2 regions of the Staphylococcus sp. aM genome follow, and region 1 is predicted to be linked to the other one. Evidence: predicted binding sites of a transcription regulator. Region 1 holds the regulator's gene; the other holds the start of a gene.
The links. Region 1 encodes NrdR, which represses ribonucleotide reductase genes. Its sites were predicted from a motif close to AACACNATATATNGTGTT; they were not measured.
Positions count from the first base shown of each region.

Region 2: nrdD (anaerobic ribonucleoside-triphosphate reductase) is a predicted target of NrdR. The motif match lies at 2,679-2,696, and genes of this name have one in related genera.

Region 1 covers NZ_CP121447.1:1,130,688-1,146,778, forward strand. The annotation lists gene pyk (pyruvate kinase) at 1-660, shown strand, start outside; gene P7F85_RS05630 (amino acid permease) at 933-2,291, opposite strand; gene P7F85_RS05635 (citrate synthase) at 2,640-3,758, shown strand; gene icd (NADP-dependent isocitrate dehydrogenase) at 3,815-5,083, shown strand; gene P7F85_RS05645 (response regulator transcription factor) at 5,345-6,055, shown strand; gene pnpS (two-component system histidine kinase PnpS) at 6,055-7,749, shown strand; gene polA (DNA polymerase I) at 7,903-10,533, shown strand; gene mutM (bifunctional DNA-formamidopyrimidine glycosylase/DNA-(apurinic or apyrimidinic site) lyase) at 10,548-11,420, shown strand; gene coaE (dephospho-CoA kinase) at 11,436-12,038, shown strand; gene gap (type I glyceraldehyde-3-phosphate dehydrogenase) at 12,298-13,323, shown strand; gene nrdR (transcriptional regulator NrdR) at 13,609-14,079, shown strand; gene P7F85_RS05680 (replication initiation and membrane attachment family protein) at 14,080-15,462, shown strand; gene dnaI (primosomal protein DnaI) at 15,463-16,091, shown strand, end outside.
Region 2 covers NZ_CP121447.1:283,358-299,448, forward strand. The annotation lists gene P7F85_RS01260 (ArgE/DapE family deacylase) at 89-1,309, shown strand; gene P7F85_RS01265 (CHAP domain-containing protein) at 1,668-2,417, shown strand; gene nrdD (anaerobic ribonucleoside-triphosphate reductase) at 2,739-4,583, shown strand; gene nrdG (anaerobic ribonucleoside-triphosphate reductase activating protein) at 4,586-5,149, shown strand; gene P7F85_RS01280 (anaerobic C4-dicarboxylate transporter family protein) at 5,601-6,893, shown strand; gene P7F85_RS01285 (BCCT family transporter) at 7,267-8,889, shown strand; gene cudC (choline uptake/conversion transcriptional regulator CudC) at 8,929-9,483, opposite strand; gene betB (betaine-aldehyde dehydrogenase) at 9,957-11,447, shown strand; gene betA (choline dehydrogenase) at 11,583-13,292, shown strand; gene P7F85_RS01305 (M20 family metallopeptidase) at 13,439-14,614, shown strand; gene P7F85_RS01310 (MFS transporter) at 14,632-16,020, shown strand.

The DNA.
Region 1 (16,091 bases):
GCTTTAAACTTAAATGTTAAAGCGATTGTAGCAGCAACAGAAAGTGGTTCAACAGCGCGTACAATTTCTAAATACCGTCCACATTCAGATATTATTGCTGTAACACCAAGTGAAAAAACTGCACGTCAATGTGCTATTGTATGGGGTGTTTATCCAGTAGTTAAAGAAGGACGTAAAAATACTGATGCATTATTAAATAATGCAGTAGCAACTGCTGTTGAAACTGAAAGAGTTCAAAATGGTGATTTAATCATCATTACTGCAGGTGTACCAACAGGTGAAAAAGGTACAACAAATATGATGAAAATCCACTTAGTTGGAGACGAAATTGCTAAAGGTCAAGGTGTAGGTCGTGGTTCAGTAGTAGGTACTGCTGTTGTCGCTGATTCTGCAAGTGATTTAAAAGGCGTTGATCTAAGTGATAAAATTATCGTTACTAACTCAGTAGATGAAACATTAGTACCATACGTAGATCAAGCTATTGGTTTAATTACTGAAGAAAATGGTATTACATCTCCAAGTGCTATTGTTGGTTTAGAAAAAGGTATACCAACAGTAGTGGGTGTTGAAAATGCTACTAAAGAAATTAAAGACGATATGTTAGTTACTGTAGATGCAGCAAATGGTAAAGTATTCGAAGGATATGCTAACGTACTTTAATCATTAACACATTAATTAAATAGATTGATGATGAAATTAGAATCACCACTTCCAAATATAATTGTTTGGAAGTGGTGATTTTGCTATTTAACCAGTTTGTCATAAAATCAGTTCACTTTTCTAATATCTAAATGAGATAAATATGTATGGTGGGGCTATGGAAGAAAAATTTAGATTGTATGTAAGTGTGTGATATTAAATAAAAAAAGCCAGTAAATGATTTGATGATAAATCATTTACTGGCTAATTATTTACTTGTTTAAAGTTTAACGTTATTTAGATTCTGTACTTGCTTTTTTATATCTCCAATACATTAATCCTAATAATACAAACCATAAAGGTGTTAAATAAATTGCGCGTCTAGTTGTTTCATTAACAAATAGTAAACCGAATACTAAGATAAAGAATAATAAGATGACGTAGCCCATATATTTACCACCAGGTAATTTATATGTAGACGCCTTGTGTAATTCTGGATTTTTACTACTGTAATTAATATAAGCAATGATAATTAACGCCCATACGATTAGGAACAATACTGTAGATAATGTTGTTACATATGTGAACACCAATGTTGCATCTGGGAAAATGTAATTCAATAATGCTGCAATTAATAGTAATGCAGAAGATCCAATAATTGCTACATGTGGCACACCGTTTTTGTTTGTCTTGCTAAATGCAGGTGGTGCCTGTTTATTATCAGATAATCCGAACAACATTCTACTGTTTGAGAAAATACCACTATTACATGATGATGCTGCAGCAGTTAATACAACAAAGTTGATTAAACCAGCTGCAAATGGAATACCAATAAGTGTAAATAATTTAACAAATGGACTATTATCTGGGTCGACTTTATCCCAAGGAATGATTGACATGATCACTGCTAGGGCACCGACGTAAAAAATTAAAATTCGAATTGGTACGCTGTTAATTGCCTTAGGAATAGTTGACTCAGGATCCTTTGTTTCACCGGCAGTTACACCAATCATTTCGATACCAACGAACGAGAACACTGCCATTTGGAATGACATGAAGAAACCTGATGCACCTTTAGGGAATATACCGTGGTTATATAGATTAGTTAAACTTGCATGTCCAAATTGTGTTTTGTATGCAAATAAAATCATAATAGCACCAACGATTATTAACCCTATAATGGTTACAATTTTAACAATCGAGAACCAAAACTCTAATTCTCCAAATAACTTAGCACTTAACAAGTTAAATGACATTAAAATAAGTACACAGAATAATGCGCTAATCCAGTTAGGTATATGTGGGAACCAGAAACTAACATATTTAGCTACTGCGGTAACCTCTGCCATACCAGTTATTATCCAACATAACCAATATGTCCACCCAGTAACAAATCCTGCAAATGGACCTATATATGTATTAGTTACGTCCGCAAAAGATTTGAAATTTGTGTTTTGAATAATAATTTCGCCTAATCCACGCATAAACATGAATAGCATGAATCCAATAAAAATGTACGTGAGTAGTATTGAGGGACCCGTCATGGCAATCGTTTGTCCAGCGCCCAGGAATAATCCTGTCCCAATAGCGCCTCCAATGGCAATTAATTGCACATGGCGATTGCTCAATTCTCTTTGTAGATTATCAGCCATAAGACCTCTCCCTTACTTTTAGATAATTATATTATGCACTTAAATCGCTTTTTATACAATTTATTTATTAAAAAAGTGTTAAAATACACTTCGAGATAATTAGCAATTTATAATCAAGCATGATAACCAAATAAAAACTTTGTATTCAATTTAATTTTCAAAATAATTTAAAAGGCCAAAATGTTGGTTTCATGGTACTTAGAACATTTTTAACATTTAAGTTATATATGAATCAATACCAAACTTACATATATATAGTAATTTATTTTGTTTCACAAAAACTTAATAATTAGCTATAATACTAGTTGAAAGCCATTTCATAAAGAAATAGTAAAGGGGAAATTTATCATGGCAGAATTACAAAGAGGTTTGGAAGGGGTAATTGCAGCTGAAACTAAAATCAGCTCAATCATCGATAGTCAATTAACATACGCAGGATATGATATTGACGATCTTGCAGAAAATGCCCAATTTGAAGAAATCATCTTTTTATTATGGAACTATAGATTGCCAACTAAAGACGAATTACAAGAACTTAAATCAAAATTATATGAGTATATGACACTTAATCCTAGAGTGTATAAACATTTTGAAGAGTATGTAACTGACAAAGTACATCCAATGACTGCATTACGTACTTCAGTATCATACATTGCTCATTTTGATCCAGACGCTGAAGATGAAGCAGATGAAAAGAAATATGAAAGAGCAATTCGTATTCAAGCAAAAATCGCATCATTAGTAACAGCATTTTCACGTGTACGTGAAGGTAAAGAACCATTAAAACCAAATTCAGATTTAAGCTATGCTGGAAACTTCTTATACATGTTAAAAGGTGAATTACCTACTGATATTGAAGAAGAAGCATTTAACAAAGCATTAATCTTACATGCTGATCACGAATTAAATGCATCAGCATTCACAGCTCGTTGTGCAGTATCTTCTTTATCTGATATGTATTCAGGTATTGTAGCTGCTGTTGGTTCATTAAAAGGGCCTTTACATGGTGGTGCTAATGAACGCGTTATGGCTATGTTATCTGAAGTAGGTTCATTAGATAATGTAGATAACTATTTAGACGAAAAAATAGCAAATAAAGAGAAAATTATGGGCTTCGGTCACCGTGTATATAAAGAAGGCGACCCTCGTGCTAAATATTTACGAGAGATGAGTAGAAAAATTACTGAAGAAACTGGACAAAGTGAATTATATGAGATGTCATTAGCTATTGAAAAACGTATGAAAGAAGAAAAAGGATTAATTCCTAACGTTGATTTCTTTAGTGCGACTGTTTATCACAGTATGGATATTCCACATGATTTATTTACACCAATCTTCGCAGTAAGTCGTACATCTGGTTGGATTGCACACATTCTTGAACAATACAGAGATAATAGAATCATGCGTCCAAGAGCAAACTACATTGGTGAAACGAATCGTAAATATGTTCCTATTGAAGAAAGATAATCAAATCATCTATAGTATTAGGTGAATTTAAACAAATTACTTGGAGGTCAAATTTTATGACAGCAGAAAAAATTACTCAAACTAAAGATGGATTAAATGTACCAAACGAACCAATCATTCCTTTCATTATCGGTGACGGAATTGGACCAGATATTTGGAAAGCAGCAAGTCGTGTTATCGATGCTGCAGTTGAAAAAGCTTATAATGGTGAAAAACGTATCGAATGGAAAGAAGTTTTAGCTGGACAAAAAGCATATGACAATACTGGTGAATGGTTACCACAAGAAACTTTAGACACAATTAAAGAATATCTAATTGCTGTTAAAGGGCCATTAACTACACCAATTGGTGGCGGTATTCGTTCATTAAATGTAGCATTAAGACAAGAATTAGATTTATTCACTTGCTTACGTCCTGTACGTTGGTTCCAAGGTGTACCGTCACCAGTTAAACGTCCTCAAGACGTAGATATGGTTATTTTCCGTGAAAATACTGAAGATATCTATGCAGGTATTGAATTCAAAGAAGGTACGCCTGAAGTTAAAAAAGTGATAGATTTCTTACAAGATGAAATGGGAGCAACTAATATTCGATTCCCTGAAACTTCAGGTATTGGTATTAAACCAGTTTCTAAAGAAGGTACTGAAAGATTGGTTAGAGCTGCTATCCAATACGCAATCGATAACAATCGTAAAGCAGTAACTTTAGTTCACAAAGGTAACATTATGAAATTTACTGAAGGTTCATTTAAACAATGGGGTTACGATTTAGCTCATAATGAATTTGCTGATCAAGTATTCACTTGGCAACAATATGATGAAATTGTAGAAAAAGAAGGTAAAGATGCTGCGAATGAAGCTCAATCAAAAGCTGAACAAGAAGGTAAAATTATTGTTAAAGACTCAATCGCTGATATCTTCTTACAACAAATCTTAACTCGTCCATCTGAACATGAAGTTGTTGCTACAATGAATTTAAATGGTGACTATATTTCAGATGCGTTAGCTGCCCAAGTTGGAGGAATTGGTATTGCACCAGGTGCAAATATCAACTACGAAACAGGTCATGCTATCTTTGAAGCTACTCACGGAACAGCGCCTAAATATGCTGGTTTAAACAAAGTAAATCCATCTTCTGAACTATTAAGTTCAGTATTAATGTTAGAACATTTAGGATGGCAAGAAGCTGCTGATAAAATTACAGACTCTATTGAAGCAACAATTGCTTCTAAAATTGTTACTTATGACTTCGCTCGTCTAATGGATGGTGCGACTGAAGTATCAACTTCTGAGTTTGCTGACGAATTAATCAAAAACTTAAAATAATAGATGTTATTAAAGTAAACGGATTGGGAAACCAATCCGTTTTTTTATTAAGTTTTTGTAAATTCCTAGTGTTTTAATATCATTTTTTATAAAAAAATGATAGTTTAATTAATGAAATGACAATATTAATCCAATGTTACCTTAATATAAGTAGCATATTAAATGGATTGTTAAGTTTATGTAAATTTGATGTGTAGGTATGTTATTTGTATTTAAACATCAGTTATAATAAACATGTAATTTAAATGGGGGAGGCACATCATGTCACAAAAAGTATTAGTCGTTGACGATGAACAATCGATCGTTACGTTACTTAAATATAATTTAGAAACAGCTGGATACATAGTAGAAGTAGCCTATGACGGTGAAGAAGCACTACAAAAGGTTGAATCGTCTCAACCAGATTTAATTGTATTAGACGTCATGTTACCGAAAAAAGATGGTATTGAAGTTTGTAAAACAATTAGATCTGATAAAAATTTAGTACCTATTCTTATGCTAACTGCTAAAGATGATGAATTTGATAGAGTATTAGGTTTGGAACTGGGTGCTGATGACTATATGACTAAACCTTTCTCACCTAGAGAAGTCGTGGCAAGAGTTAAAGCAATATTAAGACGTTCACAATTTGTAAATGAAGTCGAGCATAATGAGACGGATGATGAGGATATTATTATTGATTCAATTCGCATTCGTCCTGAATTTTTCGAAGTATATAAAGATGATGAGTTATTAGAACTCACACCAAAGGAATTTGAATTATTACTTTATCTTATTGAACGACAAGGTCGTGTCATTACAAGAGAACATATGTTGAATTCTGTATGGAATTATGAGTTCGCTGGTGATTCTCGTATCGTTGATGTCCATATTAGCCATTTGAGAGACAAATTAGAAGAAAACCCTAAACAACCTAAATTGATTAAAACTGTAAGAGGATTAGGCTATAAATTGGAGCGTCCTAAAAGTTAATGTTGAAATTTCACCATCGTCTTTTAATATTAATTAGTACCATTACGATTATTAGTTTTATAGGTTTAGGTGCTATTGTCCACAACATGATTTATCAAACATTAACTCAAAATCAAACTAAAGAACTCGAAAAAGAAGCACGTAACTATGTTAGTTTATATAATGATAATAAAAAAAGTGAAATTAAAAATATTGCAAATAATCAAGAAAATATCATCGTTATCAAAAAAAATGATAAAGTGATATTTACGACAAATAAAAAAGAAAAAATAGATAAACGCATAGATAACGAAGCTAATCCTTCACAGTTAATTCATAAAAATACAAAACTTGGTTTGAAGTATACTTTCAAAAGTCAAATTGATGATAAAACTGTTTACATAAGTGGTATTAATGATGAAATATTAGACCTGCAAAAAGAAATGTGGAAGTATCTATCAATTGTAGGTGTGATTGTATTAATCACAGTTTATCTAGCTAGTAGAAGTATCAACCGTACATATATTCGACCTATAAATGAAGTGACATATGCTACGTCATTACTAGCAGATGGTTATTATCATGTTCGTGTACCTGAAAGTAATGTCAAAGAGACTAAGGCTTTGTTTGTAACAACCAATGAGCTTGCTAGACGTCTACAAAAATTAAATAACAGACAAAAAATTCAATCTAATAGATTGAAAACGACATTGGAAAATATACCTAGTTCAGTGCTAATGATTGATAAGCATGGTGAAATTGTCGTGGCAAACTCGGCATACTATGAAGTATTTAGTCCGGATCAAAGTGTGGAAAATAAAAGTTATATTGGTTTTATAAATGATAAAATCGAAAAATTAATCATGGAAAGTTTTAGAACTGAGAAAGTGATTTATGAACAGATTGAAGTAGATATTAATAATGTTCACACAAAATATTTTGATGTATCATGTGTACCAATTCTTTCTAAATCAAAGAAAAAGCTACAAGGTATGGTTGTTGTATTACATGATATTACTAATTTGCAAAAGTTAGAAAATCTACGTCGAGAATTTGTAGCAAATGTATCTCATGAACTTAAAACACCAATTACTTCAATTAAAGGATTCGCTGAAACGTTAATTGAAGGTGCGAAAAATGATGAAGATTCGCTTAATATGTTCTTGAATATCATCTTGAAAGAATCAAACAGAATTGAATCACTTGTGATGGATTTACTAGATTTATCCCATATTGAACAACAAAATGAAATTACAACGAGTTATATGAATTTATCAGAATTAGCTTATACAACGATAGATAATTTACAAAATCAAGCTCAGAATAAAAATATAACAATTGAATCTAATATTGAACAGGACGTTATTTTCAAAGCAAATGAAAATAAAATTGCTCAAGTTATTACGAATTTATTGTCAAATGCTATCAATTATTCAACCAATGATAATAAAGTCATAGTAAGTGTGTATCGTGAAGGTAAAAAAGTAAACTTAGAAATTCAAGACTTCGGTATAGGGATTAGTGCTGAGGAACAGAAACATATTTTCGAAAGATTTTATCGAGTTGATAAAGCACGAAGTAGAGATTCTGGAGGTACTGGGTTAGGATTATCAATCACTAAGCACATTGTTGAAGCACATAATGGAAGAATTAGTGTAGTTAGTCGCTTAAATGAAGGTTCGACCTTTAAAGTGACGTTTATTGATGAAGATTAAAAATATTAAGAACCACACCCTATTGATTGAATTCATATAGGTATGTGGTTCTTATTTTAGTTATATGAATTGTGAGGCAATGGTACTTTATGTTTAATGACCATACATTGTTTATGCTAAAATATATTTAAATATGTGCTGGAGGTTTATAACGTGAATAAATTAGTATTAATTGATGGTAATAGTTTAAGTTTTAGAGCATTCTATGCTTTGCCATTACTTTCAAATAAGGCAGGCATACATACAAATGCAGTATATGGCTTTGCGATGTTACTAGAAAAAATTCTTAAAGAAGAACAACCTAATCACTTTTTAGTGGCGTTTGATGCAGGTAAAACAACTTTCAGACATTCTAAATATAGTGAATATAAAGGTGGCAGACAAAAGACACCACCTGAATTAAGTGAACAATTTCCATATATTCGTCAATTATTAGATGCATATCACATAAAAAGATATGAATTAGAGAATTATGAAGCAGATGATATAATTGGTACTTTGAGTAGAGAAGCGGACAAAGCTGGGTTTGAAACTATCATTATTACAGGTGATAGAGATTTAACGCAACTCGCTACGGATCATGTCACAATTTACTATACTAAAAAAGGTGTAACAGATGTTGATCATTATACACCTGAATTTATCGCAGAAAAATATAATGGATTAACACCAAATCAAATTATTGATATGAAAGGGTTAATGGGTGATACTTCTGATAATATACCAGGTGTAGCTGGCGTAGGTGAAAAAACAGCGATTAAATTACTAAATCAATTCAATACTGTAGAAGGTGTCTATGACAATATAGAAAGTGTTTCAGGTAAAAAGCTTAAAGAAAAGCTTGAAAATAGTAAAGATGATGCTTTAATGAGTAAAGATTTAGCTACTATTAATGTTGAAAGTCCAATCGAAGTTAAATTAGAAGATACTAAAATGGATGAGCACTTAGATGAAACTGAAAAAATTGAGCTCTTTAAAAAATTAGAGTTTAATCAGCTATTAGCAGAAATAGATTCAGTAGAGGCAACACAAGAACAAAAAGATAAAACTTTTGAAGTTGAGTCGAATTTTGATCACATTAATTTTTCAGATTTAGATGAGGCAACCATTCATTTTGAACTAGAAGATAGTAATTATTTAAAAGACAATATATTAAAATTTGGACTTTATACTGGGGAACATCATGTTGTAATTAATGCAGATGAGATTAAGCAATTTTCAGATTTAGTCAATTGGTTAGAAAACCCCAATACAGCCAAAACTGTTTATGATGCTAAGAAAACTTATGTTGTTTCACATAGACTAGATATCGATATTCAAAACATCCAGTTTGATGTGATGTTGTCTAGTTATATCATCGATCCATCAAGAACGATTGACGATGTGAATTCAGTTGTTTCTTTATATGGACAACATTATGTGCAAGATAACGTGACTATTTATGGTAAGGGTAAAAAGCATCATGTACCAGAAGATGAGATCTTAAATAAGCATGTTGCATCAATAATTGAAGCGGTAAGTGAATCAAAAGCTGAAATGCAAAAACAGTTGAAAGAATATAACCAAGAATCATTATTAGCAGATTTAGAACTACCGTTAGCTGAAATATTAAGTGAGATGGAAGAGATTGGAATCTTTACTGATGTTAAAGATTTACAACAAATGGAGAAAGAGATACAAGAAAAGCTAGATGTTTTAATTAAAAATATTCACGAAGCTGCCGGTGAAGAATTTAACATCAATTCTCCAAAACAACTTGGCGTAGTGTTGTTTGAAACACTAGAATTACCTGTGATTAAAAAAACAAAAACGGGCTATTCTACTGCTGTCGATGTATTGGAACAGTTACAAGGCCAACACCCAATTATTGATTATATTCTAGAATATCGCCAATTATCAAAATTACAATCTACTTATGTAGAAGGATTACAAAAAGTGATTAGTGATGATCATCGTATTCACACACGTTTTAACCAAACATTAGCGCAAACTGGTCGCTTATCAAGTGTTGATCCAAATTTACAAAATATACCTATTCGTCTAGAAGAAGGTAGGAAAATTAGAAAAGCATTTAAGCCTACATCATCTGATAGTGTTATATTAAGTGCCGATTATTCTCAAATTGAATTACGGGTTTTAGCTCATATTACTCAAGATGAAAGTATGAAAGAAGCATTTATTAATGGGCATGACATTCATACTGCGACTGCAATGAAGGTTTTCGATGTGGAAGCGGATGAAGTTGATAGTTTAATGCGTAGACAAGCGAAAGCAGTTAACTTTGGAATTGTGTATGGCATTAGTGATTATGGGTTAAGCCAAAGTTTAGGAATTACACGTAAAAAGGCGAAAGCATTTATTGATGATTATTTAGATAGTTTTCCAGGAGTCAAACAGTATATGTCAGATATTGTGAAAGATGCTAAAGCACAAGGTTTTGTAGAAACATTATTACATCGTCGTAGATATATTCCAGATATTACTAGTCGTAATTTTAATTTAAGAAGTTTTGCAGAAAGAACGGCAATGAATACGCCAATTCAAGGTAGTGCGGCAGATATTATCAAATTAGCTATGGTGCAATTCAATAAGGAAGTACAACATACTGATTATCACGCGAAACTATTATTACAAGTTCACGATGAATTAATCTTTGAAGTTCCAAAAGATGAAGTAGCATCGTTTAGTAAGTTTGTAGAAGAAATTATGGAGTCTGCATTAAAATTAGATGTGCCACTAAAAGTTGACTCAAGTTACGGTGCGACGTGGTATGATGCAAAATAAAGGAAGGTTTGAATATGCCGGAATTACCAGAAGTAGAACATGTTAAAAGAGGAATTGAACCATTTGCCGTAAATACTACTATTAATAAAATAACTTTTTCTGAAAATGTAAAAAAAGGTAAAGAAGATGGACGAGAGACGATTATCAAAGGAATGACACTCGAAAGTTTTCGACGCTTAACAGAAGGCTATACAATTAACCAAATAGAGCGAAGAAGTAAATATATTGTATTTTATATTAATCGTGATGCAGAGCAACGTATTTTAATTAGTCATTTAGGTATGGCAGGTGGTTTCTTCGTTGTTAATCATTTAGAAGAGATTAATGTGCCTAATTATCGTAAACATTGGCAAGTTATTTTTGAATTAGATAATGGAAAAAAATTAATCTATTCAGATATTCGTCGCTTTGGGGAAATTAGAAATGTGAGTAGTTTTGATTCATATCCTTCATTTTTGAGCATAGCTCCGGAACCCTTTGACGAAGAAGCACTGCAACATTTTTTAGATTGTACGAATAAAAAGAATTATTCTAAAAAACCGATTAAACAAGTGATTTTAGATCATAAAGTTATATCTGGCTGTGGAAACATTTATGCATGTGAAGCGCTATTTAGAGCAGGTATTTTACCTAATAGACTAACACAAGAATTATCAAATCAAGAAAAAGAAATGGTGTTTTATCATGTTCGATCTGTATTAAATGAGGGTATTAAATACGGAGGAACTAGCATTTCCGATTATCGTCATGCTGATGGTAAAACAGGGGAAATGCAGTTACATCTGAATGTATATAAACAAAAATATTGCAAGGTATGTGGGCACTCAATTGAAACTCAAGTCATCGCATCTAGAAATAGTCACTATTGCCCGACTTGTCAGAAATAAAGGAAGCGTGAAAATATGTCAAAAGTAATAGGACTTACTGGTGGTATCGCATCAGGTAAATCAACTGTATCTGAATTGTTAACTGCATTTGGTTTTAAAGTAGTAGATGCTGATACAGCTGCAAGAGAAGCAGTTGCTAAAGGAACACCAGGTATAGAGAAAGTAAGAGAAGTTTTTGGCGATGAAGCTATTGATGAAAATGGTGAGATGGACAGAAAATATATGGGTGATTTAGTATTTAATTATCCAGGTGAACGTATTAAGTTAAATGAAATAGTCCATCCTATAGTTAGAGAAATAATGGAAGAAAAGAAGCAACAATTTTTAAAAGAAGGCCATAATGTTATTATGGATATTCCTCTTTTATATGAAAATGAATTGCAAGATACTGTTGATGAAGTATGGCTTGTTTACACATCAGAAAGTATTCAAATCGATCGTTTAATGGAAAGAAATGATTTAACTCAAGAGGAAGCAAAAGCAAGAGTATATAGCCAAATATCTATTGATAAGAAAAGTAGAATGGCAGATCATGTGATTGATAATCTTGGAGATAAACTAGAACTAAAGCAAAATTTAGAACGGTTGCTTAGTGAAAAAGGTTTTATCGAGAAATAATTCAAAAAGAGATTTTTATTAACCCTGAGACATTAATAAATGCCTTAGGGTTTTATTATGTGAATACTTACTTTAGAAATTTTCTGTTTTTTTAGTTTTGATAATCTTAAATTCATTGTTATTTAATAACTAATTCTTATTAAGTTTGATTAAAATTTGTATTTGTAAAGTTTTGGTAAACGCTTTCAAATGTAATTTATTATGTTATACTAATGCCATAAAGTATAACATATAAATTAATGGTCAAGGGGTGCTTTAAATGACAACGAATATAGCAATTAACGGTATGGGTAGAATAGGTAGAATGGTATTAAGAATTGCATTGAAAAATGAAAACTTAAGCGTAAAGGCAATTAATGCAAGTTACCCTCCAGAAACAATTGCACATCTTATCAATTATGATACAACTCATGGTAAGTACGATGAGAAGGTAGAAGCCATTGAAAATGGCATTCGTTATAAAAACCAAGATATCAAATTAGTTTCTGATAGAAATCCTGAAAACTTACCTTGGAAAGAACTTGATATAGATGTTGTCATCGAAGCAACTGGTAAATTCAATCATGGTGATAAAGCTATTGCACATATCAACGCAGGTGCAAAAAAAGTATTATTAACAGGTCCATCTAAAGGTGGCCATGTTCAAATGATTGTGAAAGGTGTCAATGATGATAAATTAGATGTTAATAAATTCGATATTTTCAGTAATGCATCATGTACAACTAACTGTATTGGCCCAGTTGCAAAAGTATTAAATGATGAATTTGGTATCGTGAACGGTCTGATGACTACAGTACACGCAATTACTAATGACCAAAAGAATATTGATAATCCGCATAAAGATTTGCGTAGAGCACGTTCATGTAATGAAAGTATTATTCCGACATCTACAGGCGCAGCTAAAGCATTAAAAGAAGTGCTACCTGAAGTAGAAGGTAAATTACATGGAATGGCATTAAGAGTACCAACTAAAAACGTTTCTCTTGTAGACTTAGTAGTAGATTTAGAACAAAATGTAACAGCTGATCAAATTAATGACGCTTTCAAAAATGCAAATTTAGATGGTGTATTGGATGTAGAAAGTGAACCACTTGTTTCAGTAGATTTTAATACAAATCCTAATTCTGCAGTAATTGATGCACAATCAACAATGGTTATGGGCGATAATAAAGTTAAAGTAATCGCTTGGTATGATAATGAATGGGGATATTCAAATAGAGTTGTTGAAGTAGCAGAGCAAATTGGTAAGTTGATAGAATCTCATAAAACAGTAGAAGCTGTGTAAAATTAATTTTTAAGAGACTGTCAGTCTAATCTTTAATATGAAGGTTAGATTGGCAGTTTTTTGTTCAAAATAAAATGTAGATGCCAAAGTTATCTAGAAATTAAATAGAAAAAAGTTGACTTTAACATCATTTTTGAAAATGTCACATTTTTTATTTAGGTTGTTATATTTAATGATATAAATTAGTTTACACTTTTAGACATATAATTTAAAAGGTGCTTTCTTTTGTAACGTGTGAATTTATAGTATAATTGAGAATAATCTAAATAGAAAAGGGTGACAATCATGAAATGCCCAAAATGTAATTCAACACATTCAAGAGTAGTAGATTCACGTCATGCAGAAGATGCGAACGCGATTCGTCGAAGAAGAGAATGTGAAAATTGTGGTACAAGGTTTACAACATTCGAACATATAGAAGTGAGTCCATTAATAGTAGTGAAAAAGGATGGAACTAGAGAACAATTTTTAAGAGAAAAAATCTTGAATGGATTAGTTAGATCATGTGAAAAACGTCCAGTGAGATATCAACAACTAGAGGATATAACTAATAAAGTGGAGTGGCAATTAAGAGATGAGGGGCATACTGAGATTTCATCTAGAGAAATTGGAGAACATGTAATGAACTTATTAATGCATGTAGATCAAGTTTCTTATGTTCGCTTTGCCTCTGTTTATAAAGAGTTTAAAGATATTGACCAACTGTTAGCTTCAATGCAAGGTATTCTGAATGATAATAAACGGAGTGATTTATAAATGGGGTTAAATTCCTTTGAATTAGGTTTAAGACCACAAGATAGTTTTGAAGTGATTCAAGATTTTTATTTAAATTCACAGCATCTTGAAATATTAAATCGACTGTTTACACCTTTAATTGGGCCTCAAGCAATTGGTTTATATCACTTTATGCATCAATTTTCAAATGATGTTGAGCAACCACTCACCCATTATGTCATTATGAATGAACTTAAAGAAAATTTAATCGACTTTAGAAATCAAATGGATTTATTAGAAGCCATTGGTTTGATGAAATCATTTGTAAAACATGATGAACAACAAACACATTTTATATATCAATTGATTCAACCTCCGTCACCATCTCAATTTTTCAATGATCCTATGTTATCTGTATTTTTATATAGTGAAGTTGATAAAAAAAGATATCAGGTTCTAAAGAAACATTTTGAACAAACTTTTAGAGATTTATCACAGTATCAGCAAACAACCAGAAAGTTTACAGATGTCTTTAAAGTACCCAATAGAATATTAGATATCGATACACAAAATATACCTAAAGCGAGTGAATATCAAGGATTGGATTTATCTAATGAATCTTTTGATTTTGATATGTTGAAACAGATGTTACATAACCATTTCATCTCAAATGAAATAGTGACAAAGGATGCTAAAAGTCTAATTGTTCAACTCGCAACTTTATATGGTTTAACGGCTGATGCGATGAAACATATTATATTGAATTCAATTACAAGTGCGCAGCAATTATCTTTTGAAGAGATGCGTAAACAGGCACGTTCTTATTATTTAATAGAACATGAAAATCAATTACCTAAGTTAGAATTGAATAAAAACATTAAACACAGTGACATTTCGACCCAAAATAATGAAATTCCTGATCCTGAAAATGACACGGAACAATGGCTTCAACTGTTAGAACAGACGAGTCCGATTGATATGTTAGCATCTTGGTCTGAATCAGAACCAACATTATCTCAAAAAAATATGATTGAAGAATTAATTCATAGAGAAAAAATGAACTTCGGTGTTATTAACATCTTATTACAATTTGTTATGCTTAAAGAAGATATGAAATTACCCAAATCTTATATTTTTGAAATTGCTTCAAATTGGAAAAAGAAAGGTATAACAACGGCTAAGCAAGCTTATGAATATGCCTTGAAAGTTAATCAACCTAAACCATCAAACGAGAATAAATCACAATCATATCAAGGCTATAATCGTAAAAGTAAATTGGTTTCTAGGGAGAAAACGCCTAAATGGTTAGAAGAAAGAGATAATCCAAACGCTACAGCACTTTCAAAAGATGAAAAAGACGATCAATTTGAAAAGGATAGACAAGCATTCTTAGAACAATTAAATAAAGATTGGGAGGAGGATTAGATGGAAAGCTTTAAGAATATTGTAGGTTCAAATAAAGATTTCGAAAAGAGAATTGCTAAAATACGTCAACAGGTTGTAAATGATCCTGATGTGAAGCAATTTTTAAATGAACACCAATCAGAACTAACCAATGCTATGATTGATGAAGACTTAAACGTCCTACAAGAATATAAAGACCAACAAAAGCACTATGATGGGCATAATTATAATGAGTGTCCTAACTTTGTTAAAGGTCATGTGCCAGAATTATATATTGAAAACGAACGCATTAAAATTCGCTATTTGCCATGTCCATGTAAAGTAAAATATGATGAAGAAAGACTTAATTCTCAATTGATTACATCACATCATATGCAGAGAGATACCTTAAATGCAAAAATTAAAGATATTTATACTACTGGACGAAATCGTTTGGATATTGCAATGCAAGTTAATGATATATGCAAAAAGTTAATTAATGGTGAAAATGTCAAAGGGCTTTATCTGTATGGACCTTTTGGTACTGGAAAGTCATTTATTTTAGGTGCTATAGCAAATCAACTTAAAGCTAAAAAAGTGCCATCTACAATAGTTTATCTTCCCGAATACATTCGTACACTAAAAGGTGGGTTTAAAGATGGTAGTTACGA
Region 2 (16,091 bases), 850 kb from region 1:
AAAAATTAAATTAATGTTTGAACATCTACTGATTGTGAAATAATAAATAAGAAATAAGTAATTATACACATAAAATGAAGGTGATAACATGAGTGTCTTTTCTAAAGAGGATAAAATTCAAATATTGTCAGATATGGTTGAGATAAATACTGAAAATGATAATGAACTTGAAGTATGTAAATATCTTAAATCATTATTGAGCAAATATGATATAGACTCTAAGATTCAGGAAGTTGACGATAATCGAGCGAATTTAATTGCCGAAATTGGTGAAGGGTCACCGAAACTAGGTATCTCAGGGCATATGGATGTTGTTGATGCTGGGGATCATAATGAATGGAAGCATGATCCATTTAAATTAACAGAAGAAGATGGTAAATTGTACGGTCGAGGTACGACTGATATGAAGGGCGGTTTAGCAGCATTAGTTATTGCTATGATTGAAATTAAAGCGTCAGGTCATCTACAACAAGGTTCAATTAGATTAATGGCTACTACAGCAGAAGAAAGAGAAATGTCAGGGGCAGAGAAACTTAAAGAACAAGGCTATGTTGATGATTTAGATGGTTTAATTATTGCCGAACCGTCAGATGGCTTTGTATTTTACGCCTCAAAAGGCTCCATGGGATTAAAAGTAACATCTAAAGGCGTGCCCGCACATAGCTCATTACCATCACTGGGACATAATGCGATTAATACCCTCATTGAATTTATTCAAAAAATTAAAGAAAAGTATGATGACATCAAGAAAAACGAAGGTACATATGCACTTGATGTGCACCCATTTATTGATGAATTCTTTGGCGACCAAGTTGACGATAAGACGGAAGAAAAAGTTGAAGACGTAGCTGCAGGACTTGTTATTGTGAATTCGATTATACGAGGTGGAGAACAATTTAATACTGTTCCGGAAGAAGCGTATGCTGAATTTAATGTGAGAACCGTACCAGAATATGATAATCGAGCGATTGAAAAATTATTTAAAGATACGATAGAAGAAGTTGATAGTGACAGACTTTCTTTAGAAGTAACTGTCGATCATCAAACAGTATATTCTCAAAAAGATAGCACGTTAGTACAAAGCTTTTTAGATTATAATAATGAATTTAAAGTATCTGGTTTAGTTGGGGCGACTGATGCAGCAGAATTATTAGTAGATAAAGATGAAGACTTTGATTTAGCTATTATTGGCCCAGGTCATATGACTATGGCACACAAAACAGATGAATATGTTTATAAATCAAGATATTTAGACTATACAGATATGTATCAACAAGTAATGTTGAATTATTTAAACAAAACCAAATAAAACCAAATGAAATGGACTAAGATTATTGCGTGGATAATGCAATAATCTTAGTTTTTTTATGTAGAAAATTGTCAGATAAATTACATACATAGTAATAATTGTTATTAACAAAATGATTAAGTTGCGTAGCTATCCTTTTGAAAGCCATTACAACCGTAATCCAACAATTTTACAAAAAATGTTGGATTATTATGATTCATTTACAAAATCTTAACATCGCCCACAAAAGCTTGTTTGTTTGTTAGAGTGTGTCTTGTCGTTAATTAACGAAGAAGAAACTTATATGTTTATAGAAAATTGAAGGTAGCCACGAGATAGTAAACAAAAAAGCTTTATCATTCTTAGGAGGATATTTAAAATGAAAAAAATCGCTACAGCTACAATTGCAACAGCAGGTTTCGCAACATTTGGTTTAATGCAACATGATGCAGATGCAGCAGAAAACAATAACGGATATAATCCTAACGATCCTTATTCATATGAATACACATATACAATTGACCAACAAGGTAACTACCACTATGATTGGAAAGGTAATTGGAGTCCTAACCAACAACAAGGTAATAACAATAGTTATTCATATGGTAACCAAACTACTCAAAACTACAATTCAAATAATGCTACAAACAATAATCAAAATACACAATCTTATACTACTGATAATACAAATAATCAAGGTGGCGGATTAGGTGCTGATTATTCAACATCAGATAAAAATATCAAAGTGACTACACAAAACGCGCCATCTTCAAATAATTCAACTGCATTTTCTGGACAATCAAGCTCTGGTTCAAATGCGTATACTGCTGGTCAATGTACTTATTATGTATATGACAAAGTTGGCGGCAAAATCGGTTCTAATTGGGGTAACGCAAGTAACTGGGCAAACGCTGCAGCACAAGATGGTTATAATGTAAGTAATTCACCTAAACAAGGTGCAATTATGCAAACATCACAAGGTGCATTTGGTCACGTTGCATATGTTGAAAATGTAAATAGTGATGGTTCAATCAAAGTTTCAGAAATGAACTATAATGGTGGACCAGGTAACGTTTCAACACGTACTATTTCAGCTAGCCAAGCTGGTTCATACAACTACATTTCATAATGATTTATATTCAAATAAGAACTCGAAATAATATTAAATATTATTTTGAGTTCTTTTTTTGTTTTGGATTAAATTTTGAATGGGTGTGACATATTTGTCAGGGTTGTGATTAAATTCGTGCCTCCATGGGAGTTTATTATTATTTGACATCATTCAATTTTCAAAACAATGATTTCAAAAATTGAATGATTATTTTTATAGTTGTTCATGAATTAGTAATAAACTTATGACAGTTTAGTTAAGTCATCGATTATACATTGTAATACTATATATTGTGTTTTAAATTTTAAATAAACACTATATATAGAAAAGAGTGGTAAGATGAATCAACTAGAACAATCATTAACTGGTTTGATTGAGAAGGATCCAACTATCGTAAATGAGAATGCTAATAAAGATAGCAATACCTTTTCGACTATGCGTGATTTAACGGCAGGTATTGTTTCAAAATCATATGCTTTAAATTATTTATTGCCTAAACATATTGCTGAGGCGCATCAAAATGGTGATATTCACTTTCATGATTTAGATTATCACCCATTTCAACCATTAACAAATTGTTGTTTAATTGATGCAAAAAGCATGCTGAAAAATGGCTTTGAAATAGGTAATGCCAATGTTACATCTCCAAAATCAATTCAGACAGCATCAGCACAACTTGTACAAATTATTGCGAACGTCTCTAGTAGTCAATACGGTGGATGTACAGTGGATCGTGTAGATGAATTATTGAGTGAGTATGCACAATATAATGAGCGACATCATCGTGAAATAGCACAAGTTTATGTTAAAGATGAACAGATTGAAACATATGTAGAGCAACAAGTGACTAAAGATATTAATGACGCCATTGAAAGTTTGGAGTATGAGATTAATACACTGTATACCTCTAATGGTCAAACACCATTTGTCACATTAGGATTTGGCTTAGGAACAGATACATTAAGTCGTAAAATACAGCAGGCGATATTGAAAACGAGAATTAAAGGATTAGGTAAAGATCGTGTCACAGCCATTTTTCCTAAGTTAGTATTTTCTATTAAAGATGGTATTAATTTGAAAAAAGAAGATCCGAATTATGATATCAAGCAACTTGCATTAGAATGTTCAACAAAACGCATGTATCCTGATATATTAAATTACGATAAAATTGTAGAATTATTAGGCGATTTTAAAGCACCGATGGGATGTCGATCGTTTTTACCAAGTTGGCGTAATGAACAAGGTGAATTTGAGAATAATGGACGTTGTAATTTAGGTGTTGTAACTTTAAATTTACCAAGAATTGCGCTTGAATCAAAAGGTGACATGACAACGTTTTGGAAAATTTTTTATAACAAAATGTCGTTAATGCACGATGCTTTAGTATATAGAATAGAGCGATTAAAAGAAGCGACAGTAAATAATGCACCAATCTTATATAAAAGCGGTGCATTTAAAAATAAACTCGATGATCACGAAGATGTAATGGCGCTATTTAAGAATAAAAGAGCTACGATTTCCATGGGATACATCGGATTATATGAAACTGCTACAGTATTTTATGGACCTAATTGGGAACATAATGACGAAGCCAAAGCATTTACAATTGAAATATTAAAAGAAATGCAGCGTCTACAAAAACAATGGACAAATCAATATGACATTTGGTTTAGCATATACAGTACGCCTAGTGAATCATTGACCGATCGTTTTTGTCGGTTAGATCAAGAACGATTTGGAGATATTCAAGATATTACAAGTAAAGGCTATTACCAAAATTCATTTCATTATGATGTAAGAAAAGATATTACGCCGTTTGAAAAATTAGATTTTGAAAAAGATTATCCATATTATGCGAGTGGTGGTTTTATCCACTATTGTGAGTACCCTAAATTGAATCATAATATTAAAGCGCTAGAAGCGGTATGGGATTATGCTTATGATAAGGTAGGGTATTTAGGTACCAATATTCCAATAGATCATTGTTATGAATGTGGATTTGATGGAGATTTTAAATCAACACCACACGGCTATCAATGTCCACAATGTGGTAATGATAACCCTGAAACGGTTGATGTTGTTAAACGGACATGCGGTTATTTAGGTAATCCAGTTCAACGTCCAGTTATTGAAGGACGTCATAAAGAAATGTGTGCGCGTGTGAAGCATATGAAGGAATCTTGACAATGAATCCTATATTAGAAATAGAACATGGACAGGGATATATAGCTAAGATTGAAACACATAGCTTTGTAGATGGTGAGGGTGTACGATGTAGTGTGTATGTTTCAGGATGTCCATTCCAATGTCTGGATTGCTATAACAAAGCGGCGCAACATTTTAAGTATGGTGAACCATTTACAGAGAAAATATTACAAGAGATTATCTCATATTGTGAACAGAGTTATATTAGTGGTTTAAGTATTTTAGGAGGCGAGCCCTTTTGTAACTTAGACGTGACATTGAAACTTGTACAAGCATTTCGACAAAGATTTGGACAGACCAAAACAATATGGGTGTGGACTGGATTCCAATTTGAATATCTTTCACAAGATAAGGGATTACGTTTTGAATTATTAGAATCTGTGGATGTGTTAGTTGATGGTATGTTTATCACGCAGTTATATCGTCCTAATCTACCTTACAAAGGGTCATTAAATCAAAGAGTGATTGATGTATCCACATCTTTACAACGACAACAATTGAGTGAATACATTTGCAGTGGCCCATCAACGAGTAATAGCTTTTAATCATGTTATAACTCGTTATAAAAGGGAAATGTAATACTAAGAGCAAAGATTCAATATAGAGAAGGTGAGACAATATGTGGTTATTAATAGGTAAATGGATGATTGCCATTGGTCTTATCGTAGGATCCATTATTGAAGAAACGATTTATAAAAAACGACGCCAAACACGTAAAACACAACAATAATAGTAAGATAATGAATCGAATGAGCAATCACTACAACGTGTAGTGTTGCTCATTTATTTTTAATATTAATCTAATTTGTAATTGTTAACATTTGTTGACGATGTCTAAATACTAGATATATCAGCTTTAAACGCTCATTTATATTGATAAAATAATACATTTGATTTTGTAATCAAATATGAAAATATATACTTATCACATGTTTAAGTGATAAAATATCAATGTTACTAAAAATTAACATCACAAGAGAGTTAGGAGTCCCTAAATTGCTACTGTTTATAATAGAAATTATGATTATGATTTTAGCTGTGTTATTAGGATTAAGAACAGCCGGTGCACTTGGCTGCGGCATATTTGCTATTGTAGCGCAACTCATTATGATTTTTGGTTTTCAAATACCACCGGGTTCTGCACCTGTCACAGCAGTGTTAATTATTCTATCAATAGGAATCGCAGGTGGTACGTTGCAAGCTACTGGCGGTATAGACTACCTTGTATATATCGCATCTAAAATCATCGAGAGATTCCCAAAATCAATTATTTTTATTGCACCAATGATTGTGTTTGTATTTGTCTTTGGCATTGGTACTGCTAATATTGCTTTATCATTAGAACCTATTATTGCTAAGACAGCTCAAAAAGCAAACATACAACCTAAAAAAGCACTTACTGCATCAGTACTTACTGCGAATTTAGCACTTTTATGTAGTCCGGCTGCGTCAGCGACAGCTTATATCATATCGGTGTTAGCTGGTTACGATATTTCTATGGGAAAATATTTAAGTATTGTATTACCAACTGCGATGATGAGTATGCTTTTATTAAGTGTATTCTGCACATTTGTTGGAAAAAATAATCCCATACCATCACAAAAGTTAGTCGAACTACCAGAAGAGACATTACCTAGTGAATTTTCAAAAAATGTAAAATTCGGTGTATTAGCATTCTTAATATGTGTATTAGGCATATTAACATTTGGGATATTCCCTCATTTAATGCCATCATTTAATGTAAATGGCAAAACTGTCAATGTAGAAATGACAGATATTGTTCAATTCTTTATGTATTTAAGTGCTGCCATTAATCTATTATTATCAAAAATTAATACGTCAGATATTTTAACGTCACATATTTCTCAATCAGCATTTGGCGCATTGTTTGCAGTATTAGGTCCTGGTTGGTTAGGCGCTACTATTTTTAACGCACCTAATAATTTGAAAATATTAAAGAATGATATTGGCCAAGCTATTAGTAGTGTACCTTGGCTAGTGATCGTTCTCGTATCAGTAGTAGCGATGATTGTGATTTCTCAAACAGCGACTGCATCAATTATGGTGCCAATTGTTATGAGTCTAGGCATTCCGCCCATATATTTTGTCGCCATGGTTCAGACGCTTAACGTTAACTTTGTGATTCCAGCACAACCTACTTTATTATTTGCAGTTGAATTGGACGAAACAGGAAGAACAAGGCCTACGAGTTTTATTATTCCGGGATTCTTTGTCATAATCACCTCAGTTGTAATTGGTTTTACATTAAAATTATTATTAGGATACTAACAAGTAATGAAATCAACTATCTTTCACGAATTAAGTGGGAGATAGTTTTTTTGTTGTAATTAAGCAAAATTAATGAAAAAAAGTAAAATAAATAAAAATTCTGTTTCAATGCATAAAAATTCATATATTTAATGAAGTTAAGTTTGTTTAATTCGTTAAATCTAAATTTAATACTGTTGTCACAACAATCAATTGTGAAAGAATAATCGTCAGAAATTATATAATTATTCAATAATGGGTTTGTATTTCTTTGTATGTAATTTGCATTATTATTAAATGTTCGTTATTGTCAATTTTGTGAATCAATTATATTTGAACGTGGAACTTAAGAACATCAAGATTCATAAATCATTTAGTATTAGGGGGATCACGATTGAGAAAAGAAAAAGTTATGGACTGGACGACCTTTATAGGTGTAGTCATAGTGTTACTTTTAGCTGTTATACCTATGATGGTTTTCCCGAAAGCAAGTGAGACAATTATTACAGATATCAATAGTGCAATTTCTAACTCGATTGGTTCTGTTTATTTATTCTTAGGATTAGCTATTTTTTGTTTCGTTTTATACATAGCATTTGGTAAATACGGTAATGTTACTCTAGGTAGAGCGAGTGACAAGCCGGAATTTAACACATTTACTTGGGCAGCCATGTTATTCTGTGCAGGTATTGGTTCAGATATTCTATATTGGGGTGTAATTGAGTGGGCATTCTATTATCAAGTGCCACCTAATGGCGCTAAAAGTATGTCCGATGAAGCACTACAGTATGCGACGCAATACGGAATGTTCCACTGGGGTCCGATTGCATGGGCGATTTATGTATTGCCAGCATTACCAATTGGTTATTTAGTGTTCGTTAAAAAACAACCTATATATAAAATTAGCCAAGCGTGTAGGCCTATATTAAAAGGACAAACAGATAAGTTTGTAGGTAAACTTGTTGATATCTTATTTATCTTTGGATTATTAGGTGGTGCGGCAACATCACTTGCCTTAGGTGTACCTTTAATATCAGCAGGTATTGAAAGACTTACAGGTTTAAATGGTGAGAATATGGTTATGCGTTCAATCATTTTGTTAACTATCACAGTTATATTCGCCATTAGTTCATATACAGGATTGAAAAAAGGTATTCAAAAGTTGAGTGACGTCAATGTATGGTTATCATTCATCTTATTAGCCTTTGTCTTCATTATTGGACCAACTGTATTTATTATGGAAACTACAGTGACTGGTTTAGGGAACATGATGCGAGATTTCTTCCATATGGCAACTTGGGTTGAGCCATTTGGTGGTATAGGTCACCGTAAAGAGACACATTTCCCACAAGATTGGACGATATTCTATTGGTCATGGTGGCTAGTTTATGCACCATTTATCGGTTTATTTATTGCTCGAATTTCAAAAGGTAGAACTTTAAAAGAAGTCGTTCTTGGTACGATGATATATGGTACGTTAGGTTGTGCATTATTCTTTGGTATATTCGGTAACTATGCCGTTTATTTACAAATTTCTGGTCAATTTAATGTGGTTGATTTCTTAAATCATCACAGTACAGAGGCTACTATCATTGAGGTAATGCATCATTTACCATTCCCAACTATAACGATTGTCCTATTCTTAATTTCAGCATTCTTATTCTTAGCGACAACATTTGATTCTGGTTCTTATATTTTAGCGGCTGCTTCTCAAAAGAAAGTGATTGGGGAGCCATTAAGAGCGAACAGATTATTCTGGGCATTTGCGTTATGTTTACTACCATTCTCACTCATGTTAGTAGGTGGAGAACGAGCACTGGATGTACTTAAGACTGCATCGATACTTGCGAGTGTACCATTAATCGTCATATTCATATTTATGATGGTCTCATTCTTGATTACCTTAGGACGAGATCGAATCAAATTGGAAACACGTGCTGAGAAATTAAAAGAGGTTGAAAGACGTTCACTTCGAATTGTTCAAGTGAAAGAAGAAGAACAAGATGATAATTTATAACATATTAAAAAGGCTAAAGGATTGATATCCTTTAGCCTTTTACTTATCTTCGTGTTCTGGAATAGGGAAGTACTTAAAGATTTCTCCTGTTTCTAAAGCTTCGCTAAGTTGTGCTAACCATTCGTAATACACCTTTGAATGATCGAGTTGAGCTTTCACTTTATCAATATCTTGTCGTTCTTCATCAGTTAAATCATTGTTATTTAAGATAGGGTTAATAATAGCTTCAGCATCTTTGACTGCTTCCATATTTGTATCGATTTCTCGTTCCCATTTCTTAGTGAAAAAATTGCGGAAGAAAGTAAAGAAGTCTTTTTCAGCAATGAAATGTTGTTTTCTGCTACCTCTTGTAAATTGTTGTTTAACAATATCATATTCTTGTAGTTTCTTTACACCTGCACTCATGCTAGGTTTACTCATTTGCAGTTGTTGTCTCATTTCATCTAGTGTCATGCTTCCCTCAAACACCATGATGCCGTATAAGTTACCAACACTACGATTAATGCCATACAAATCCATTGTTTCGCCAATGGAATTAATTACCAAGTCTTTGGCTTCTTCGACTTGAGATGTGTAGTTTTCTGAACGTGTCATGACTGTACCTCCAAAAAGAATTATTTCATTTTACCACGTCTCAACATAAAGTTAACATGATTTCATCTTTTATATGCTAATCAATTATATAATTTTATTTAAAAAGATGAAAAGCAAGGTTTTAGAAAAATATTAGGTGAAAATATTTTGCTTTATCTCGTTGTACTAGAGACGTTCGAATCAGCTCAAAAGGAACACACTAGCTAAAGCTAGTGCGTAAGAATCACTAGCTTAATAAAATTAAGAGTGATTCTTTATTTTCCAGACCTTTTGACGGCTTCCGAAAAGCAGGATTTTCGGCTGAAATACTCACGATGCATAAAATTTGAAAAGCAATTTTATTTATCGTTCGAATCAGCTCAAATCCTAAGCGCTTTTCTTCAGACCTTTTGACATGTTTTCGTTTTATATGCTAACATATTTCTGTAAAATTCGTTAAATAAAAATTTAACAAACTTAACGGAGGTATTTTGATGGAACTTGTAAAGCGCTTGTCAAACCGTCAATTCATTGATGGTGAATGGGTAGATAGCTCAAATAAAAACACGAGAGATATAATCAATCCTTATAATCAAGAAGTTATTTTCACGGTAGCTGAAGGTACAAAAGAAGATGTAGAACGTGCTATTTTAGCGGCAAGACGATCATTTGAAGATGGTGAGTTGTCCTCAGAAACAAGTGAAGTCAGAGGTCAAAAAGTCAGAGCCATTGCAGATAAAATCAAAGAACATCGTGAAGAATTAGCAAAATTAGAAACATTAGATACAGGTAAAACATTAGAAGAATCTTATGCAGATATGGATGATATTCATAATGTATTTATGTATTTTGCAGGATTAGCTGATAAAGACGGTGGCGAAATAATTAATACACCAATTCCTAATTCAGAAAGTAAAGTCGTTAAAGAACCAGTCGGTGTGGTGACACAAATTACACCTTGGAACTATCCTTTATTACAAGCGTCTTGGAAAATCGCACCAGCATTAGCAACTGGATGTTCATTGGTTATGAAGCCTAGTGAAATTACACCACTAACAACAATTCGAGTATTCGAATTGATGGAAGAAGTTGGTTTCCCTAAAGGTACAATTAATTTAGTTTTAGGTGCCGGTTCAGAAATTGGTGATGTTATGTCAGGTCACGAAGAAGTGGATCTTGTTTCATTTACAGGTGGTATCAAGACTGGTAAACATATCATGAAACAAGCAGCAGATCATGTAACTAATGTGGCTTTAGAGCTTGGCGGTAAGAATCCAAACATCATTTTTGATGACGCAGATTTTGAATTAGCAGTTGACCAAGCATTGAATGGTGGTTACTTCCACGCTGGACAAGTATGCTCAGCAGGTTCAAGAATATTAGTGCATAACGATATTAAAGAAGACTTTGAAAAGGCACTTATCGACCGTGTTAGCAAAATTAAACTAGGTAATGGATTTGATGATGATACAGAAATGGGTCCAGTCATTTCACAAGAACATAGAGATAAAATTGAGAAATATATGGAAGTTGCCAAAGAAGAAGGCGCTACAATAGCTATTGGCGGTAAACGTCCTGAAAGAGAAGATTTACAAGCCGGTTTATTCTTCGAACCAACTGTTATTACGAATTGTGATACATCAATGCGTATTGTACAAGAAGAGGTATTTGGACCAGTTGTTACAGTAGAAGGATTTTCTGATGAAGCAGAAGCTATTCGCTTAGCTAACGATTCTATTTATGGATTAGCAGGTGCGGTATTTAGTAAAGATATCGGAAAAGCACAACGTGTTGCTAACAAATTAAAACTAGGTACTGTTTGGATTAATGATTTCCATCCATATTTCGCACAAGCACCATGGGGTGGATATAAACAATCAGGTATCGGTAGAGAACTCGGTAAAGAAGGATTAGAAGAGTATTTAACTTCAAAACACATCTTAACAAATACTAATCCAGAACCAGTTAACTTTTTCAGTAAATAAAACATAGTAATGAAACAGAGGTTCGAGTGACGCAAGTGACATGAGTTACTCAACCTCTTACATATTTCAGTACGATTCAAGATAACAATGAAAGAGATGCATACAAATAAAAATTGATTTCGGAGGTTATACGTGATGAGTAGAAAACATGATTCATACGATTACATCATTATTGGTGGCGGTAGCGCAGGATCAGTATTAGGTGCAAGACTAAGTGAAGATAAAGATAAAAATGTATTAGTATTAGAGGCAGGACGTAGTGACTATTTCTGGGATTTATTTATTCAAATGCCAGCTGCGTTAATGTTCCCATCTGGTAATCCATTATATGATTGGATTTATCAAACAGAAGAAGAACCACATATGGGACGTAAAGTAGACCACGCAAGAGGTAAAGTATTAGGTGGTTCAAGTTCAATTAACGGTATGATTTATCAAAGAGGTAACCCAATGGACTATGAAGGTTGGGCAGAACCTGAAGGTATGGAAACTTGGGACTTTGCACATTGTTTACCATACTTTAAAAAATTAGAAACAACTTATGGTTCAGCGCCATATGATAAATATAGAGGACATGATGGCCCAATCAAACTAAAACGTGGTCCAGCAACCAATCCATTATTCAAATCTTTCTTTGATGCCGGTGTTGAAGCAGGATATCATAAAACCCCTGACGTGAATGGTTTCCGTCAAGAAGGTTTCGGCCCATTCGATAGTCAAGTACACCATGGACGCCGTATGTCAGCATCAAGAGCTTATTTAAGACCAGCTATGAAACGTAAAAATTTAGATGTAGAAACAAGAGCATTTGTAACTAAAATTAATTTCGATGGTAGAAGAGCAACGGGTGTTACTTACAAGAAAAATGGTAAAGAAATAACAATTAATGCCAAAGAAGTTATTTTATCAGGTGGTGCTTTCAATACACCACAATTATTACAACTTTCTGGTATTGGTGATTCAGAATTCTTGAAATCTAAAGGTATCGAACCTCGTGTTCATTTACCTGGTGTTGGTGAAAACTTTGAAGACCACTTAGAAGTGTATATTCAACATGAATGTAAAGAGCCTGTGTCATTACAACCTAGTTTAGATGTTAAACGCATGCCATTTATCGGTTTACAATGGATTTTCGCACGTAAAGGTGCTGCAGCTTCTAACCACTTCGAGGGTGGCGGTTTCGTACGTTCAAATAATGAAGTAGATTATCCTAACTTAATGTTCCACTTCTTACCAATTGCAGTACGTTACGATGGTCAAAAAGCACCTGTCGCACATGGTTACCAAGTTCACGTTGGACCAATGTATTCTAATTCACGCGGTAGCTTAAAAATTAAATCTAAAGATCCATTTGAAAAACCAAGTATCGTCTTTAACTATTTATCAACCAAAGAAGATGAGCGTGAATGGGTAGAAGCTATTCGAGTTGCAAGAAACATTTTATCTCAAAAAGCAATGGACCCATTTAATGCTGGAGAAATTTCACCAGGACCATCTGTTCAAACAGATGAAGAAATTTTAGATTGGGTACGTAAAGACGGTGAAACAGCGTTACATCCATCATGCAGTGCGAAAATGGGACCTGCATCAGATCCAATGGCAGTTGTAGACCCACTTACAATGAAAGTTCATGGTATGGAAAATTTACGTGTTGTTGATGCCTCAGCAATGCCTAGAACAACAAACGGAAATATTCATGCACCAGTTCTAATGTTAGCAGAAAAAGCTGCTGATATTATTCGTGGTAGAAAGCCATTAGAACCTCAATATGTTGATTATTATAAACATGGTGTTCATGATGAAATGGCTGGCGCTAAAGAAAACGATCCATTTTATAAACATTAAATCTTTTCAATTAATCACTTCGGTATGACATATTCATATCGAAGTGATTTTTTATATTTTCATAACGATGTCTTTAACAATGTAAAGTGTGACACAACAATAAATGGGAATAACGTATTATAATATAGATAAAAGGAGAGGATTTTATGAGTAATACTTTAGTTGAACGTCTACGTGAAAAAGAAGATAGAATGATTGAGATTAGAAGATATCTTCACCAACATCCTGAATTGTCATTTAAAGAAGTAGAAACACCTAAATACATCGCTAACTTTTACAAAGATAAAGATTGTAAAGTAGAAACGAATGTAGGACAAAATGGTGTAAAAGTAACGATTGATAGTGGTAAACCTGGTAAAACACTTGCAATTCGTGCTGATTTTGATGCGTTGCCAATTAAAGAAGAAACTGGGTTACCATTCGCCTCTGAGAATGAAGGTGTTATGCATGCGTGTGGACACGATGCACATACTGCTTATATGTTAATTTTGGCTGAAACACTTATCGAAATGAAAGACCAATTTAAAGGTAAAGTTATTGTTATTCATCAGCCAGCTGAAGAAATGCCTCCTGGTGGTGCGCAAGGTATGATTAAAGACGGTGTCTTAGAAGGTGTTGATCATGTACTAGGCGCACACGTCATGAGTACGATGGAAGCTGGTAAAGTCTTTTATAAAGAAGGATTTGTTCAAACAGGACGTGCGTATTTCAAACTTACTGTTCATGGTAAAGGTGGTCATGGGTCATCACCCCACATGGCAAACGATGCGATCGTTGCGGGGGCTAACTTTGTGACAACAGCACAAACTGTAGTGTCTAGACGCTTAAGTCCATTTGAAACAGGTGTTGTAACTATTGGTTCATTTGACGGTAAAGGTCAATTTAATGTTATTAAAGATAGTATTGAAATTGAAGGTGACGTGCGCGCATTAACAGATGATACTAGAGATACAATTGAAAAAGAATTAACGCGTCTCGTAGAAGGATTAGAAAGTACATTCGGTGTGACATGTGATTTTGAATTTAATAAAGACTATCCTGCATTATACAATAACCCAGAATTTACATCTTACGTTGCTGACACAATTAAAAATGCAGGAGACAATGATATTAAAGGTGTTGAAGAATGTGAACCACAACCACCGTCTGAAGATTTTGCGTTTTATGCAGTAGAATTACCAAGTACATTTATTTACTCAGGTGCTGCACCTGAAGACGGTGAGATTTATCCGCATCATCACCCTAAATTTAATATTAGCGAATCTTCTATGTTAGTTGCAGCTGAAGCAGTGGGTACTGTTGTGCTAGATTACTTGAATTAAAGGAGATTAATACAACTATGAATCAACAACAAGAATTTAAAGGTAATAATAGATTATTAATTGGTATTGTTTTATCGGTGTTAACATTTTGGCTATTTGCGACGTCATTAGTTAACGTGATTCCAACATTGACGCAAGCATTTCATAGTCGTTTAGAGACAATCAGTATAGCCGTCAGTCTAACAGCACTCTTTTGTGGAATGTTTGTTGTAGGTGCTGGCGGTCTTGCTGATACATATGGGCGTGTCAAATTAACGAATATCGGTTTGTGGCTTAATATCATAGGATCATTACTTGTTATTGCTACATCTTTTGTGCCATTACTATTAATAGGAAGAGCAATTCAAGGTTTATCCGCAGCAGCCATTATGCCGGCGACTTTAGCAATAGTGAAAACATACTATCACGGTAAAGATAGACAACGTGCATTGAGTTTTTGGTCCATAGGCTCTTGGGGTGGCTCAGGTTTAGCATCTATATTTGGTGGTGTAATGACTACATTTTTAGGATGGAAATATATATTTATATTTTCTATTATCGCGTCGCTTATTGCGTTGTTGCTTATTAAGGGCACACCAGAAACAACTGCATACCTAGGCAAAGAAAAGAAACGCTTTGATGTTATAGGTGTAGGGTTGCTTGTTTTAATTATGCTCAGTATCAATATTGTTATTACGCAAGGGTCAAAGATGGGATGGCTTTCTATATTTATCATATGTTTGATATGTTTTTGTATTACGATGGCTATCATATTTTATTACTTTGAAAGAAAATCATCGTATCCCTTAATAGATTTTAATCTTTTTAATAATAGATTATATTCGGTTGCAACATTAGCTAACTTTTTACTAAATACAGTGGCAGGAACACTCATTGTTGCGAATACGTTTGTACAACAAGGTTTAGGATTTTCTGCTTTTAAAGCAGGTATGTTATCAATCACATATTTAGTTGCTGTGCTTTCTATGATAAGAGTTGGCGAAATGTTTTTAAGAAAAGTGGGACCCAGACAACCAATGTTACTTGGTACGTTTTCAACCATGTTAGGCGTGTTATTCATGTCGATGACTATGCTCTCGGTTACAAGTTACATTGTAGTTTGTGTATTAGGTTATTTGTTATTTGGATTGGGATTAGGTTTGTTTGCAACACCATCCACAGATACTGCCATTTCCAATTGTTCAGAATCAGAAGTAGGTGTGGCAGCAGGTATATATAAAATGGCCTCATCTTTAGGTGGTGCATTTGGTATTACTTTAGCCGGTACGATTTATAGTGTAATGGCAAGTACATCTTCTATTGCTACTGGTGCTATGATAAGCTTCTGGTTTAATGCTTTAATGGCATTAAGTTCATTTTTAGTAGTTTGTGTAGCTTTGCCTAAATTATCACGTCGCTCAAAATAATATCAATCATGTAAAACGACTTACATGTGAGTTGATATAATTTTGAAAATGAAAAAAGTTTAATGCTATTT